DNA from 2 places in the Microbacterium sp. NPDC059771 genome. Region 1 is predicted to be linked to the other one. Evidence: predicted binding sites of a transcription regulator. Region 1 holds the regulator's gene; the other holds the start of a gene.
What was found. The regulator LexA, encoded in region 1, represses DNA repair genes until DNA is damaged. The targets are predictions, from matches to a motif close to TCGAACANNTGTTCGA.
Positions count from the first base shown of each region.

Region 2: recA (recombinase RecA) is a predicted target of LexA. The motif match lies at 4,837-4,852, and genes of this name have one in related genera.

Region 1 is NZ_JBHWHK010000003.1:205,869-213,034, reverse strand. It holds gene ACFV3I_RS18350 (histidinol-phosphate transaminase) at 1-810, opposite strand, end outside; gene ACFV3I_RS18345 (LysM peptidoglycan-binding domain-containing protein) at 845-1,213, opposite strand; gene lexA (transcriptional repressor LexA) at 1,502-2,194, shown strand; gene metE (5-methyltetrahydropteroyltriglutamate--homocysteine S-methyltransferase) at 2,250-4,562, opposite strand; gene ACFV3I_RS18330 (methylenetetrahydrofolate reductase) at 4,585-5,532, opposite strand; gene ACFV3I_RS18325 (S9 family peptidase) at 5,720-7,166, shown strand, end outside.
Region 2 is NZ_JBHWHK010000001.1:1,940,299-1,947,464, reverse strand. It holds gene ACFV3I_RS09210 (dihydrofolate reductase family protein) at 1-206, opposite strand, end outside; gene miaA (tRNA (adenosine(37)-N6)-dimethylallyltransferase MiaA) at 239-1,150, opposite strand; gene miaB (tRNA (N6-isopentenyl adenosine(37)-C2)-methylthiotransferase MiaB) at 1,147-2,691, opposite strand; gene ACFV3I_RS09195 (regulatory protein RecX) at 2,739-3,479, opposite strand; gene recA (recombinase RecA) at 3,593-4,639, opposite strand; gene ACFV3I_RS09185 (DUF3046 domain-containing protein) at 4,911-5,135, opposite strand; gene ACFV3I_RS09180 (helix-turn-helix domain-containing protein) at 5,154-5,462, opposite strand; gene ACFV3I_RS09175 (CinA family protein) at 5,583-6,092, opposite strand; gene pgsA (CDP-diacylglycerol--glycerol-3-phosphate 3-phosphatidyltransferase) at 6,089-6,664, opposite strand; gene ACFV3I_RS09165 (DNA translocase FtsK) at 6,664-7,166, opposite strand, start outside.

The DNA.
Region 1 (7,166 bases):
CAGCGCCGCCACCGCCGCGGCCTGCGTGAGCGCGCTCAGATGATACGGCAGCCGCACGAGGCGGAGCGCGTCGATGAACGCGGGGTCTGCGGCCAGGTAGCCGACGCGCGCTCCGGCGAACGCGAAGGCCTTGCTCATGGTGCGCGACACAGCGAGCCGCGGACGGCCGTCGAGGAGCGTGAGCGCGGACGGCGCGTCATGCGGTGCGAACTCCTGATACGCCTCGTCGACGATCACCACGCCGCGCGCGGCCTCGTAGACCGCCGCGACGACGTCGAGCCCGAGCGGCGTACCGGTGGGGTTGTTGGGCGAGCACAGGATCACCACGTCGGGGTCGGTGGCGCGCACCTGTGCCGCGGCTTCCTCCGGGGTGATCGAGTAGTCGGGGTGCCGGGTGCCGGCGACCCATGACGCACCCGTGCCCTGCGCGATCAGCGGATACATCGAGTAGGTCGGAGCGAAGCCGAACGCCGTCCGCCCCGGTCCGCCGAACGCCTGCAGGATGTGCTGCAGCACCTCGTTCGAGCCGTTGCCCGCCCAGATCTGCTCGGCCGTGAGCCCGTGACCGAGGTAGTCCGCGAACGCCTCCCGCAGCGTGGTGAACTCCCGGTCGGGATAGCGGTTGACGTCGCGGATCGCCACGGCGATGTCGTCGAGGATGTCGCTGGCGACCTCGTCGGGAACGGGATGCGTGTTCTCGTTGACGTTGAGGGCGATCGGGAGCGGTGCCTGCGGTGCGCCGTACGGAGTGAGTCCGCGCAGATCGTCGCGCAGCGGGAGATCGTTGAGGGAGAGGGTCACCCTATCCATGTTAAGAGGACGAGGCGGCACCGACGGCCATGCGTCACTCCGCGTACTGCGCCGGGATCGCGAGCTCCTGACCGATCTGGATCTCTCCGCCGCGGAGCAGGTTCATGCGGCTGATGTCGCCGATCACGTCGCGCGGGTCGGCCTCGGGAGCGATCGAGCCGGCGATCGACCAGAGGGTGTCACCGGGCATGACCGTGATGGTCTCGACGGCGGCCACGGGCTTGTCGGCACCGGAGGCGATGGCGCTGCCGCCGCTGATCGCCGCGAAGGCGATGCCGACGGCGAGCGGGACGGACGCGACCGCGAGCAGCACACCGCGACCGCGAGCCGTGAGCCGGAGCCGCGTGGCCGGACGGGCCGTGGCGGAGATCGCGGTCGCGGTGCTGAGGCTGATGGTGCTCATGTCTGCTCCTTCACTGTCCCGGCGCCGCGAGGGCCCGGGGAGGTTGGCGTAGCGTTCGCATCCGCGACTCGGCCGGGAGCCGTGAATGCGAAGCTACGTTCCGAAGATATCTTCGAGTTCGAACATCTGTCAAGCTGTCTTCGAAACCCTGTCCACGAATCGTCCGACACGCTCGAACAGATCTTCCAGATCGGCGCGATTCTCGGATACGGTTTCGACAAGGACACCCCACCACGGGCCACCGACATTCGAAGAGCGACGTCGGATCTCACGCACTGAAGGAGCATCATGAGCGAGACCACAGCCCCGGAGTCGGAGGCGCCGCGGACCCGCCGTCGCAAGAGCCTCAGCCCCAAGCAGATGGCGATCCTGGAGGTCATCCAGGCCGCCATCGCCCAGAACGGCTACCCGCCGAGCATGCGCGAGATCGGCGACGCCGTCGGGCTCAAGTCGCTCTCCAGCGTCACGCACCAGCTCGGCCAGCTGGAGCTGAGCGGCTACCTGCGTCGAGACCCGGGCAAGACGCGGGCCATGGAGGTGCTGATCGACCTGCCCGGCACCGGCTCCGGCGCCGAGAACCCGGCCGATGTCACGACTCCCGTCGGCGACGCCGCGCTCGTGCCCCTCGTCGGCCGCATCGCCGCCGGCGTGCCCATCACCGCGGACCAGCAGGTCGAGGAGATCTTCCCGCTCCCCCGGCAGCTCGTCGGCAAGGGCGACCTGTTCATGCTCAAGGTCTCCGGCGAGTCGATGATCGACGCCGCCATCTGCGACGGCGACTGGGTCGTCGTCCGCTCGCAGCACGACGCCGAGAACGGCGAGATCGTCGCGGCGATGCTCGATGGCGAGGCCACCGTCAAGGTGCTCCGTCGCCGCGATGGACACACGTGGCTGCTGCCGCGGAACACCGCCTTCGAGCCCATCCTCGGCGACGAGGCCGTGGTGCTCGGCAAGGTCGTCGCGGTGCTGCGAGCCGTCTGACCCGGACACGACGAAGGCCCTCCCCGATCGCTCGGAGAGGGCCTTCGTCACGTGATCAGACCGAGGCGCCCACCTCGGCGCGCACGCGGCGCGTGGCCTCGACGATGTTCCGCAGCGACGCGGTGGTCTCCTCGTAGCCGCGGGTCTTGAGGCCGCAGTCCGGGTTGACCCAGAGCTGCCGCGTGGGGATCTCCTCCACGGCGCGACGCAGCAGGGACTCCACCTCCTCCACCGCGGGAACCCGCGGGGAGTGGATGTCGTAGACGCCGGGGCCGATGCCGTGGTCGAACCCGGCCTCGGCGATGTCCGCGACGACCTCCATCCGGCTGCGGGCGGCCTCGATGGACGTGACGTCGGCGTCCAGCGCGCGGATCGCGTCGATCACGACACCGAACTCCGAGTAGCAGAGGTGCGTGTGCACCTGCGTGCCCGGTGCTGCCCCACCGGTCGCCAGACGGAACGACGCCACCGACCAGTCCAGGTAGGACGGCTGATCGGCCTTCTTCAGCGGCAGCAGCTCGCGCAGGGCCGGCTCGTCGACCTGGATCACGGCGATGCCCGCCGCCTCGAGGTCGGCGATCTCCTCGCGCAGCGCCAGGGCGACCTGGTTCGCGGTCTCCCCCAGCGGCTGGTCGTCGCGCACGAACGACCACGCGAGGATCGTCACCGGCCCCGTGAGCATGCCCTTGAGGTGCTTCGCGGTGAGCGACTGCGCGTATCCGGACCAGTCGACCGTGATCGGTGCCGGCCGGGAGACGTCGCCCCACAGGATCGACGGTCGTGTGGCGCGGGAGCCGTACGACTGCACCCACCCGTGCTCCGTGACCGCGAAGCCGTCGAGGTTCTCGGCGAAGTACTGCACCATGTCGTTGCGCTCCGGCTCCCCGTGCACCAGCACGTCGAGCCCGAGATCCTCCTGCAGCGACACGACCGCGGCGATCTCCCGGCGCAGGAAGTCGTCGTAGTCGTCGCGGGGGATCTCACCGCGCGTGAACCGCGCCCGTGCGCGACGGATGTCGGCGGTCTGCGGGAACGACCCGATCGTCGTCAGGGGCAGGACCGGGAGGCCGAGGGCCTCCTGCGCACTCTCCCGCTCCTCGTAGGACACCCGAGAGAAGTCGGCGTCGACCAGCGCCCGCTTGCGCACCGCGCCGTCGCGCACGCCGGGCGCATCCAGCCGGTCGCGCAGGGCCGCCGAGGCCTCGTCGAGCTCGGCGGCGATCGCCTCGGGGCCGTGCGACAGCCCGCGGGCCAGCACGCCGACCTGCTGCACCTTCTGATCGGCGAACGCCAGCCACGACACCAGGCGGGGGTCGAGCGAGGTCTCGTCGGCGACGTCGTGCGGCACGTGCAGCAGCGAGGTCGAGGTGGAGGCCGACACGGCCGCGGCCCCCAGGTCGCGCAGACGCTCGAGCGTGGCGAACGCCGCGGCCAGGTCGCCCCGCCAGATGTTGTGCCCGTCGATCACGCCGCCGACGAGCGTCTTGTCCGCGAGACCCTCCGCCGCGGACGGCACAGCGCCACGGACCAGGTCGACCGCGATCGCCTCGACGGGCGCGGCCGCGAGGACCGGGAACACGGCGTCGAGCGCCGCGTACGGGGCGGCGACGAGGATCGACGGACGGTCCTCCGCTCCCCCGAGCACGGCGAGTGCACGTTCGGCCGCGGTCGCCAGGGCGGCGGTGTCGGCGGGGAGCGACTCGCTCACGAGCGCCGGCTCGTCGAGCTGCACCCAGGTCGCTCCCGCGGCCCGGAGGCGGGCGAGCAACTCCCGGTACACGGGGAGCACGTCGTCCAGGCGCGACAGCGGCTCGAAGCCCTCGGGGGCGTCGTCCGAGGCCTTCGCGAGCGCCAGCAGGGTGACCGGGCCGACCACGACCGGGCGGGTCGTGAAGCCTGCGGCAGCGGCCTCTGCGACCTCGCGCACGAGCCGGTCGCTGGACAGCGAGAACACCGTCTCCGGACCGATCTCCGGCACGAGGTAGTGGTAGTTCGAGTCGAACCACTTCGTCATCTCCAGCGGCGCGCGCTCCCCCTCGCCCCGCGCGATCGTGAAGTACGCCGGGAGGCCGACCGTGCCGTCGGCGGCGCGCAGGTGCTCGAAGCGCGAGGGGATCGCGCCCACGGTCACCGCGGCGTCGAGCACCTGGTCGTAGAACGAGAAGGACTCCGGGATCGCGGAGTCGTCCCGGCCGAGGCCGAGCGCGGCGAGCCGCTCTCGGGTGGCGGCGCGCAGCTCGGCGGCCGTGCGCTCCAGCTCCTGCTCGTCGATGCGGCCCGCCCAGAACGCCTCGACGGCCTTCTTGAGCTCGCGGCGACGGCCGATGCGGGGGTAGCCGAGGATGGTTCCCTCGGGGAATGCGGTCATGGTGTTTCCTTTCGGCGGGGGTCTAACGGCGCAGAGCCGGGAGGATGCCGGCTTCGGCGAGGACGGTGAGGACGGTCTCGTGCTGGTTGAAGGCGTAGAGGTGCACGCCGGGGGCGCCGCCGGCCACGACCTGCGCGGCCAGGCGCGCGGCCCAGGCGATGCCGATCTCGCGGCGGCCCTCGGCGGTCGGCTCCACGTCGAGGGCGATGGAGAGCTCTCCGGGCAGCTCCTCTCCCGTGAGCTCCAGCACGCGGGAGAGCCGAGCGGGCGAGGTGATGGGCATGATGCCGGGCAGGATCGGGATGGTCACCCCGGCCGCGCGGGCACGCTCCACGAAGGCCAGGTAGTCGTCGGCGTGGAAGAACAGCTGTGTGATCGCGAACGTCGCACCGGCGGCCTGCTTCGCGAGCAGGGCCTCCACATCCTGCGTGCGGTGGGTCGCCCGCGGGTGGCCCTTCGGGAACGCGGCCACCGCGATGTTCACCCTCCGCCGCGGCGCGACCCGGGCGGCACCGGGGATCCCGGGAACCGGCGACTCCTCGTACGGCGCACGCTCGGCCTGCACGCGGTCGATCAGCTGGACGAGCTGGGCCGCGCTCTCCAGGTCGCCGAGGAAGTCCTCGGTCTGCCCGGCGGGCGGGTCGCCCCGCAGGGCGAGGAAGCTGAGGATCCCCGCGTCGAGGAACTCGCGGATGAGCGCGGTCGCCCCGACGTAGGTGTTGCCGACGCACGTGAGATGAGCGAGGGGCTCGACGTCGGTGTGGGTGCGGATGAAGCGCAGCACATCGAGCGAGCGCCCCCCGGTGGAGCCGCCGGCACCGTAGGTCACCGACAGGAACTCCGGACCGGCTGCGGCCAGGCGCAGGACGGTCTCGTGCAGCGCCTCCTCGCTCGACGCGTTGCGCGGAGGGTAGAGCTCGAAGGAGAACGGCACGCGGGCGGTGCCGGTGGTGTCGATCTCGGTGGACATCTTCACTCCTGGGGACAGGGGGCCGGGGCGCGCGGACGGCACGGGAGGCGTGTCGTTCGCGGGCGGGTGCCGGGCTCGGCTGTCGCTCCACGCCCTGGACGAACCGGGCGTTTCCAGCAACCTAGAACAGCCCCGCGCGGGGCCGCACGTGTGTGACGCCGTGTGTCGGTCCGCCTAGGCTCGAGGCATGTCGTCGCTGCCCTTCGGTTCCTGGCCCTCCCCCTTCACCGCCGCGTCTGTCGCGACCTCCGCACCGCGCATCGACGGCGCCCGGTTCGCCGGGTCGGAGATCTGGTGGGGCGAGTCCGTGCCGGCCGAAGCCGGACGCGTGACCGTACGCAGCTCCTCCGGCGCCGAGATCCTGCCGGCTCCGTGGAGTGCGCGGTCGCGCGTGCACGAGTACGGCGGCGGGGCGTGGACGGCCGGCGACGGTGCGCTGTTCTTCGTCTCGGGCGCGGATCAGCGCGTGCATCGCCTCGTCCCCGGGGGCGAGCCCGAGCCGCTCACGCCCGCCGGTGCGTCGTACGGCGGACTCCGACTGCAGAGCGGACGACTGCTGGCCGTGCGCGAAGACCTCCGTCCGGACCCGCACCGGCGCGGCATCGTCGAGATCCCGGTGGACGGATCCGCGGCCGAGGACGACGGCGCGCTCCGGGTGATCGCGGAGGGCACGGGCTTCTTCGCGCACCCGGCGCTGTCGCCCGACGGCACGCGGGTGGCCTGGGTCGAGTGGCACGAGCGGACGATGCCGTGGGACGAGGCGCAGCTCGCGATCGCGTCGCTCGCCGACGGCGAGATCGTGCGCATCGCGTCGTCCGCCGCCCTGCAGCCGGAGTGGCTCGACGACACCGCGCTCGTGTACGCCGACGACGCGTCCGGGCGCTGGCAGGTGCAGCGCCTTCACGTCGACGGCGTGACACCCGCAGCCGCACCGATCGCCCTGACCGGGACCGACGCCGACACCGGCTACGGCCTGTGGGTGCTGGGCAACCGGTGGTTCCAGCCGCTGGCGGACGGACGCGTGGTCGCCGCGCGCACGAACGGCCGCGACGAGGTGCACGTGCTCCCGGCGGACGGCACGACGAGCACCGCGCTGGACCTCCCCGCCGACGGGCACGTGAGCGTGGACGACGTGTCCGGCTCCCGCGTGCTGCTCAGCGGCAACAGCTCGGGCACCACGCCCGGGGTGTGGTGCGTTGACCTCGACTCGGGCCGCGTGGAGGCCGTGGCGGGCGGGGTCCCGTCCGATCCGGAGTGGATGCCCGGCGCGCAGCCGATCGTGGTGGACGGCGCGCACGGCTCGGTGCACGCGTTCGCCTACCCGCCCGCGAACCCCGCGCACACCGCGGCTCCCGGCGAGCTTCCGCCGTACATCGTGTTCGTCCATGGAGGACCGACCGCGCATGTGACGGGGGCCGCGTCGTCCGAGGTCGCGTTCTTCACGAGCCGCGGCATCGGCGTGCTCGACGTGAACTACGGCGGCTCCACCGGCTACGGCCGCGCCTACCGCGACCGCCTCGTCGGGCAGTGGGGTGTGGTCGACGTGGACGACGTGGTCGCCGCCGCGCGGGGCCTGGCCGATGCGGGGCTCGCCGACCCCGCGCGCATCGCGATCCGCGGCGGTTCGGCCGGCG
Region 2 (7,166 bases), on a different contig from region 1:
GTGTACCCCCACCGTCCCTCCTCGTGCCGCATCACCCACTCGTAGGTGGACGCCCCCATCACGAGGGCGCCGACATTCTTCTCGAACGACGGGTACGCCATCGGCCCCTCCAGATCGATGTCCAGGCTCAGCAGCCAGTCGAGTGAATGGTCGAGCGTGGCGATGAACCCATCGAGACTGGAGGCGGTGTAGAAGTGAGTGGCCATGCGCGCAGTCTTGCACCGGGCACCGACACTCGTCAGTCGGCGAGAAGCTGCTCCGCGGAGGTCGGCACGTCGTGCCACTCGAGCTGCGGGTAACGCTTGAACCACGACACCTGACGGCGGGCGTACCGGCGGGTGAGGGCCTGCGTCTCCGCGATCGCCTCCGCCTCCGTGAGCCGGCCGTCCAACTGTCCCAGCGCCTGGGCGTAGCCGATCGCGCGGGAAGCCGTGGTGCCGCTCTCCAGGCCACGCCCACGGAGACTCTCGGCCTCCGCCACCAGCCCCTGCGCCCACATGCGGTCGACCCGGTCGTTCAGCCGGCGCACGAGCGGCTCGCGGTCCAGGCGCAGGCCGATGATCCGCGTCTGCGGCATCCACAGCGTCGGCGCATCGGGAAGCGCTGCCCCGTGCGTAGCACTCCCCTGTTCCACCACTTCGAGCGCACGGATGACCCGTCGGCTGTTCCTGGGGTCCACGCGCTCCGCCGTGGTCGGATCGAGCAGCCGCAGTCGCTCGAGCAACGGCGTGATCCCCTCGGCCTCGAACTCGAGCTCCAGCCGCCTCCGCACCGCCGGGTCTCGCGGCGGGAAGTCGAAGTCGAAGATCACGCTGGAGACGTACAGACCCGAGCCGCCGACCAGGATGGCGTCTCCGCCGCGCTCCTGGATGTCGCGCACCGCGGCACGCGCCAGCGGCTGATACCAAGCGGCAGCAGCATCCTGCGTGACCTCTCGCACGTCGAGGAGATGATGGGGAATGCCACGACGGTCGGCGGTCGGCAACTTCGCCGTGCCGATGTCCATGCCGCGATACACCTGCATCGCGTCGGCGTTGATGATCTCGGCCGGGTTACCCTGACGCCGCAGCGCTTCGGCCAGGTCCAGGGCGAGGTCGCTCTTGCCCGTGCCCGTGGCACCGACGATCGCCCAGAGTCGCGGCGCGGTCACACGCCGACGCGCAGCGTCGGAAGCCCGAGCGACACGGCGCTCGACCCGCTCGCACTCGGTGACGGCACCGCGCACGACTCCGCCTGCGAGCGGTCCCAGGCATCTCCGCCCCGTGTCCGGCGGATGCGCAGAGGCGCGCCGGTGGGGTCATCGGCCAGCAGGTGGAACGGCGCGGCGTGCGTGACCGTCACCGTGACGACGTCACCCGGGCGCGGAAGCTCCGACCCCGGCGGGACCTCGAAGTGCACGAGACGGTTGTCCTCGCCTCGGCCCGTCAGGCGGTGGGTCTCGGCGTCCTTCTTGCCCTCCCCGGTCGACACGAGCACCTCGATCTCGCGGCCGACCTGCTTCTGGTTCTCTTCCAGCGAGATGCGCTCCTGCAGTGCGATCAAGCGATCGTAGCGGGCCTGCACCACGGCCTTCGGAACCTGATCCGCCATCGTCGCCGCCGGTGTGCCCTCCCGGATCGAGTACTGGAACGTGAAGGCTCCGGAGAAGCGTGCCTGCTCGACCACCCGCATCGTGTCTTCGAAGTCCTCCTCGGTCTCACCCGGGAACCCGACGATGATGTCGGTCGTGATGGCCGCGTGCGGGATGCGTGCCCGCACCCGATCGAGGATGCCCAGGAAACGCTCGCTGCGGTACGAACGCCGCATGGCCTTGAGGATGCGGTCGCTGCCCGACTGGAGCGGCATGTGCAGCTGCGGCATGACGCTCGGTGTCTCGGCCATCGCGTCGATCACGTCGTCGGTGAAGGCGGCCGGATGCGGACTCGTGAATCGGATCCGCTCCAGGCCCTCGATCTGCCCGGCCGCGCGCAGCAGCTTGCCGAAGGCCTGGCGGTCTCCGAACTCCACACCATACGAGTTGACGTTCTGGCCGAGCAGGGTGACCTCGATCGCGCCGTCCTCGACCAGCAGCCGGATCTCGTTGAGGATGTCGCCCGGGCGGCGGTCCTTCTCCTTGCCACGAAGGCTCGGAACGATGCAGAACGTGCAGGTGTTGTTGCAGCCGACCGAGATCGACACCCAACCGCTGTGGGCGGAGTCGCGCTTGGTCGGAAGCGTGGACGGGAACACCTCGAGCGACTCGAGGATCTCCAGCTCCGCGTCTCCGTTGTGGCGGGCGCGCTCGAGGAGGCCGGGCAGGGAGCCCATGTTGTGCGTTCCGAAGACGACATCGACCCACGGCGCCTTGTCGAGCACCGCCTGCTTGTCCATCTGTGCGAGACAGCCACCGACGGCGATCTGCATGCCCGCCTTCCGACGCTTCACCGCGGCGAGGTGTCCGAGAGTGCCGTACAACTTGCCCGCCGCATTGTCGCGCACGGCGCACGTGTTGATGATGACGACGTCGGCTTCACTGCCCGCGGGCGCAGGGACGTAGCCCGCGCTCTCGAGCGAACCGGACAGCCGCTCGGAGTCGTGCACGTTCATCTGGCACCCGAAGGTACGCACCTCATACGATCGCTGTCGCCCGTCGTCGTCGACGGCCGCCGATGAGGCGCTGATGATCGTCGGTTCACTGCGGGGGATAGTCATGATCTGTCCATTGTACGAGCCCCGTCACCGCGCTCAGGGCGGCACCCTCAGTCGGAATCCACGAAGCGCACGCCGGACCCGGAACCACCGGACGACGCCTCGCGCAGCGCCGTCTTGGCGGCGGTCATCGCGACCGATCCGGCATAACCACGCCGCGCCAGCTGACCCGTGAGGCGACGAAGCGCCGTGTCGGCGTCGAGTCGGCTGAGAGACCGCGCCTTGGTGCGAGCGAACTCCAGCGCCCGCTCCGCATCGTCGTCAGGGAGTTCCTCCAGCGCCGCATGGATCACCTCTCGCGGGATCCCGCGCTGGGCGAGCGCACGGGACAGCGCGACACGCCCCTGCCCCTTTCGTTCGGCGCCCGAGGTCACGAGCATCTCGGCGAGCACCGCGTCGTCGAGGTAACCGCGACGGCAGAAATCCTCGATCAGGTCGTCGACGTCGTTCGCCTCCACCCCGTGGCCTCTCAAGACCAGGCGCGCTTCGGAGACGGACAACGAGCGGGTGCGAAGCTTGCGGAGCAGAGATTCTTCGGCCGCGACACGGACCTCCTCCGTGGTGGGACCGTCCTCGTCTCCCCGCTCGGCATCCGCCCCGCCGAGCGTCCCCTCGTCGATCGCGCGCAGCCGAGGGACCGGGGTGCCCGCTGTCGATCGCCCGCGTCGACCGCGTGCGGGATGCCGTTCGCTCGGCGTGCCCGCGTCGGGTTCCTGCGGGAAGTCGGACGGCGCCTGATGCCAGGTCGAGCGCCACGACGCGGCGCCGTCAGTCGATGCCGGCGCGTCCACCCCCGAATGATCGGGCGGGGTAGGCCGTCGTGAGGGCTGCCGAGACGGCGCCCCTCCGAAGAGAGGGATGATGGGGGCGATCCGTTCCGGATCGCCCCCACGCTGCTCGTTCATCAGGCCGGGCGACGCTCAGCGAGCTCGTCCGCAGACGCGGGCGCGGGCTGCGCACCGATGCCGAGCTTCTGCTTGATCTGCGTCTCGATGGCGAGGGCGATGTCGGGGTTGTTGAGAAGGAACGTGCGCGCGTTCTCCTTGCCCTGCCCCAGCTGGTCGCCGTCGTAGGTGTACCACGAGCCAGACTTCTTGACGATCCCGTGCTCCACGCCGAAATCGATCAGGCTGCCCTCGCGAGAGATCCCCACGCCGTAGAGGATGTCAAACTCCGCCTGCTTGAACGGCGGGGCCATCTTGTTCTTGACGATCTTGACCCGCGTACGGTTGCCGACGGCGTCGGTTCCGTCTTTGAGGGTCTCGATCCGTCGGATGTCCATGCGCACGGAGGCGTAGAACTTGAGCGCCTTTCCACCGGCGGTGGTCTCGGGCGATCCGAAGAAGACGCCGATCTTCTCGCGCAGCTGGTTGATGAAGATCATCGTGGTGTTGGTCTGGTTGAGCCCACCCGTCAGCTTGCGCAGCGCCTGCGACATGAGCCGGGCCTGCAAACCCACGTGGGAGTCGCCCATCTCACCCTCGATCTCGGCTCGCGGCACGAGGGCCGCGACCGAGTCGACGACGATGAGATCGATGGCACCGGACCGCACGAGCATGTCGGCGATCTCCAGCGCCTGCTCACCGGTGTCCGGCTGCGACACCAGCAGGGAATCGATGTCGACGCCCAGCTTCGCGGCGTAGTCGGGGTCGAGCGCGTGCTCCGCGTCGATGAACGCCGCGATACCACCCGCGCGCTGCGCATTGGCGATGGCGTGCAGGGTGAGTGTGGTCTTACCCGAGGACTCCGGGCCGTAGATCTCCACGATGCGGCCACGCGGCAGGCCTCCGACCCCGAGGGCGACGTCGAGGGCGATGGAGCCGGTGGGGATGACTGCCACGGGGGCGCGCTCATCGCTGCCCAGCCGCATGACCGAGCCCTTTCCGAACTGACGGTCGATCTGCGCGAGGGCGGTCTCGAGGGACTTCTCGCGGTCGGCGGGTGATGGCATGGTGTGCTCCTTCTGCGCGTGTGATGCCGCCTGTAGGCTGTCGCGGCTCTTCCGGCTGGAAGGAACTCTCCGACAAGGCGTGTGGCTTCTTCAGCCTGGTCCTCACGCTAGGACGAGCCACCGACATTGCATCGGCCCACCCGAGGTCTGTGATGATCCAGGCATCGAAACCACTTGTGCAGAAGACTACGCCCGGTTCGAACAGATTTTCGACAACAGCGCAACGCGGCGTGTCGGAGTTCCGCACAGCCCGGAGAACGAGAGCAGCAACTCAGCGGCTCCGCGGCTCCAGCCGTCCGACGCCGTGCCGCCGAGACAGCGGAACATCCATCTCCTCGCACAGGGCGAGCCAGATCTCCCGGGGCGGCACGCCGTCCGCCAGCGCTTCGCTCGCGGTACGGCCGTTGACCGCCGTCAGACTGAGGTCGTTCACCAGTGACGGCCCTCGCGCCTGGAACTCCGCGTCGACGGCGCGAAGGAATTCGCTACGTCGCATCGTCACCCGGCCGAGTGGTCAGTGCAGCGAGAGCTCGGGCTCGACCGAGGCGACCAGCTCGTCGGGAACGACGTCGGGGAAGACCTGGATGCCCTCGAGGACGGAGATGCGATCCCCGACCTCGCGCATGATGGTGGAGATGGGAACGTCGAGGGCCTCCGCGACCGAGGCGAGGATCTCGCTCGACGCCTCCTTCTGTCCGCGTTCGACCTCGCTGAGGTAGCCGAGCGCGACGGACGCCTTGCTTGCGACCTGCCGGAGGGTGCGCCCCTTCTGCAGGCGGAAGTCCCTCAGCACATCGCCGATTTCCTGTCGTACAAGAATCATCGGAACCTCCTCCCCATGTGTTCGATCGAGGTTCCCCTCGAAGAGACAGCCAGTCTAGCCCTCCTGGCCTGCACAGAATCTACCCTTGCACTCTGTGGTTTGAATGTGAGCACATGGGTATCAACCTTCGGCTGTCGGCTCGTATTCCCCGACCGCCTCAGCCAGCATTCGCACCAGCATCGCCACCGACTGCGCGCGCACCGCCGCTCGGTCGCCGTCGAAGACGAACGCCTCCGTGCGAGTGCCCTCCGGAGTGACGACGCCCAGATGGACGGTCCCGACCGGCTGACCGTCCGGCGACTGCGGCCCGGCGATCCCGGTGGTGGAGATACCGACGTCCGCCGACCGTCCGTCGACGGCGACGGCGTGGCGAACCCCCTCGGCCAGCTGCCGCGCCACCTCGGGATGGACGGGTCCCTTTGTCGCGAGCAGCTCGGCGTCTACCCCGAGCAGCGAATGCTTGACCGGCGTCGCATACGCGACCACGCCGCCGAGGAGAACGACGGAGGCTCCGGGAACGGCGACCAGCGCCGCGCAGACCGCGCCGCCGGTCAGCGACTCGGCGACCCCGAGCGTCCAGCCGCGCGCGCGCAGGGCGCCCACGACCATCTCAGGGGTGAACGACGTCATGACCGCTGTCGCGAACCGCGTACCTGCGCCACGATGTAGTCGATTCCGCTGACCACCGTGAGGACGAGCACGATCAGCATGAGCAGGAAGGTGATGGTCGTCCACGGACCGAGACCGATCCACACGTGAAGCGGCAACAACGCCCAGCCGAGGGCCACGCCCTGGAACGCGGTCTTGATCTTGCCCATCCAGGCGGCAGCGACGACATGCTCGCTCGCGACCACCAGACGATGGATCGTGATACCCCACTCGCGGACGAGGATCACGATCACGATCCACCAGTTGACCTCGCCCAGAATGGCCAGCCCGATGAAACCGGCCCCCGTGAGGAGCTTGTCGGCGATCGGATCCCACAGCTTCCCGAAGTCGCTCACAATGTCGTAGCGACGCGCGAGATACCCGTCGACCCAGTCGGTCGAGATGGCCACGATGAAGAGGATGCCGGCGATCCAACGCACCACCGGATCCGAGATTCCATAGGTGCCCCCGAGGAGCAGGAGAACGAAGAAGACCACCGCGAGCGGGATCCGCGCCACCGTGATCGCGTTGGGGAGCTGCCGGGGAATGGCCATCAGTCGCGTCCCGTCAGGCCCCAGGCGTCTTCATCGCCTTCCGCCTCCACGACCGGAAGCCCGTCGTACTGCCCCGCGATCGGGTCGCGCTCGGGCGACGGAGGTGCGGCGGCCGGTGCGCCGGCGCTCGGAGCGGACGCGGGCACGTCCTCGCCGCGAAGGCGAGCCATGACCTGCGGCAGCTGCTCCGGGGTGGCCAGCACGTCGCGGGCCTTCGACCCCTCCGACGGGCCGACGACCTCACGCGACTCGAGCAGATCCATGAGCCGGCCGGCCTTCGCGAACCCGACGCGGAGCTTGCGCTGCAGCATCGACGTGGATCCGAACTGCGACGAGATGATGAGCTCGGCCGCGGCGAGGAGGAGCTCGAGGTCGTCGCCGATGTCCTCGTCGACCTCTTTCTTCTTGCTCGGCTCCATCGCCTCCTGCACATCGGCGCGGTACTCCGGTCGAGCCTGACGCGTGACGTGCTTGACGACGGCGTCGATCTCCTTCTCGTCCA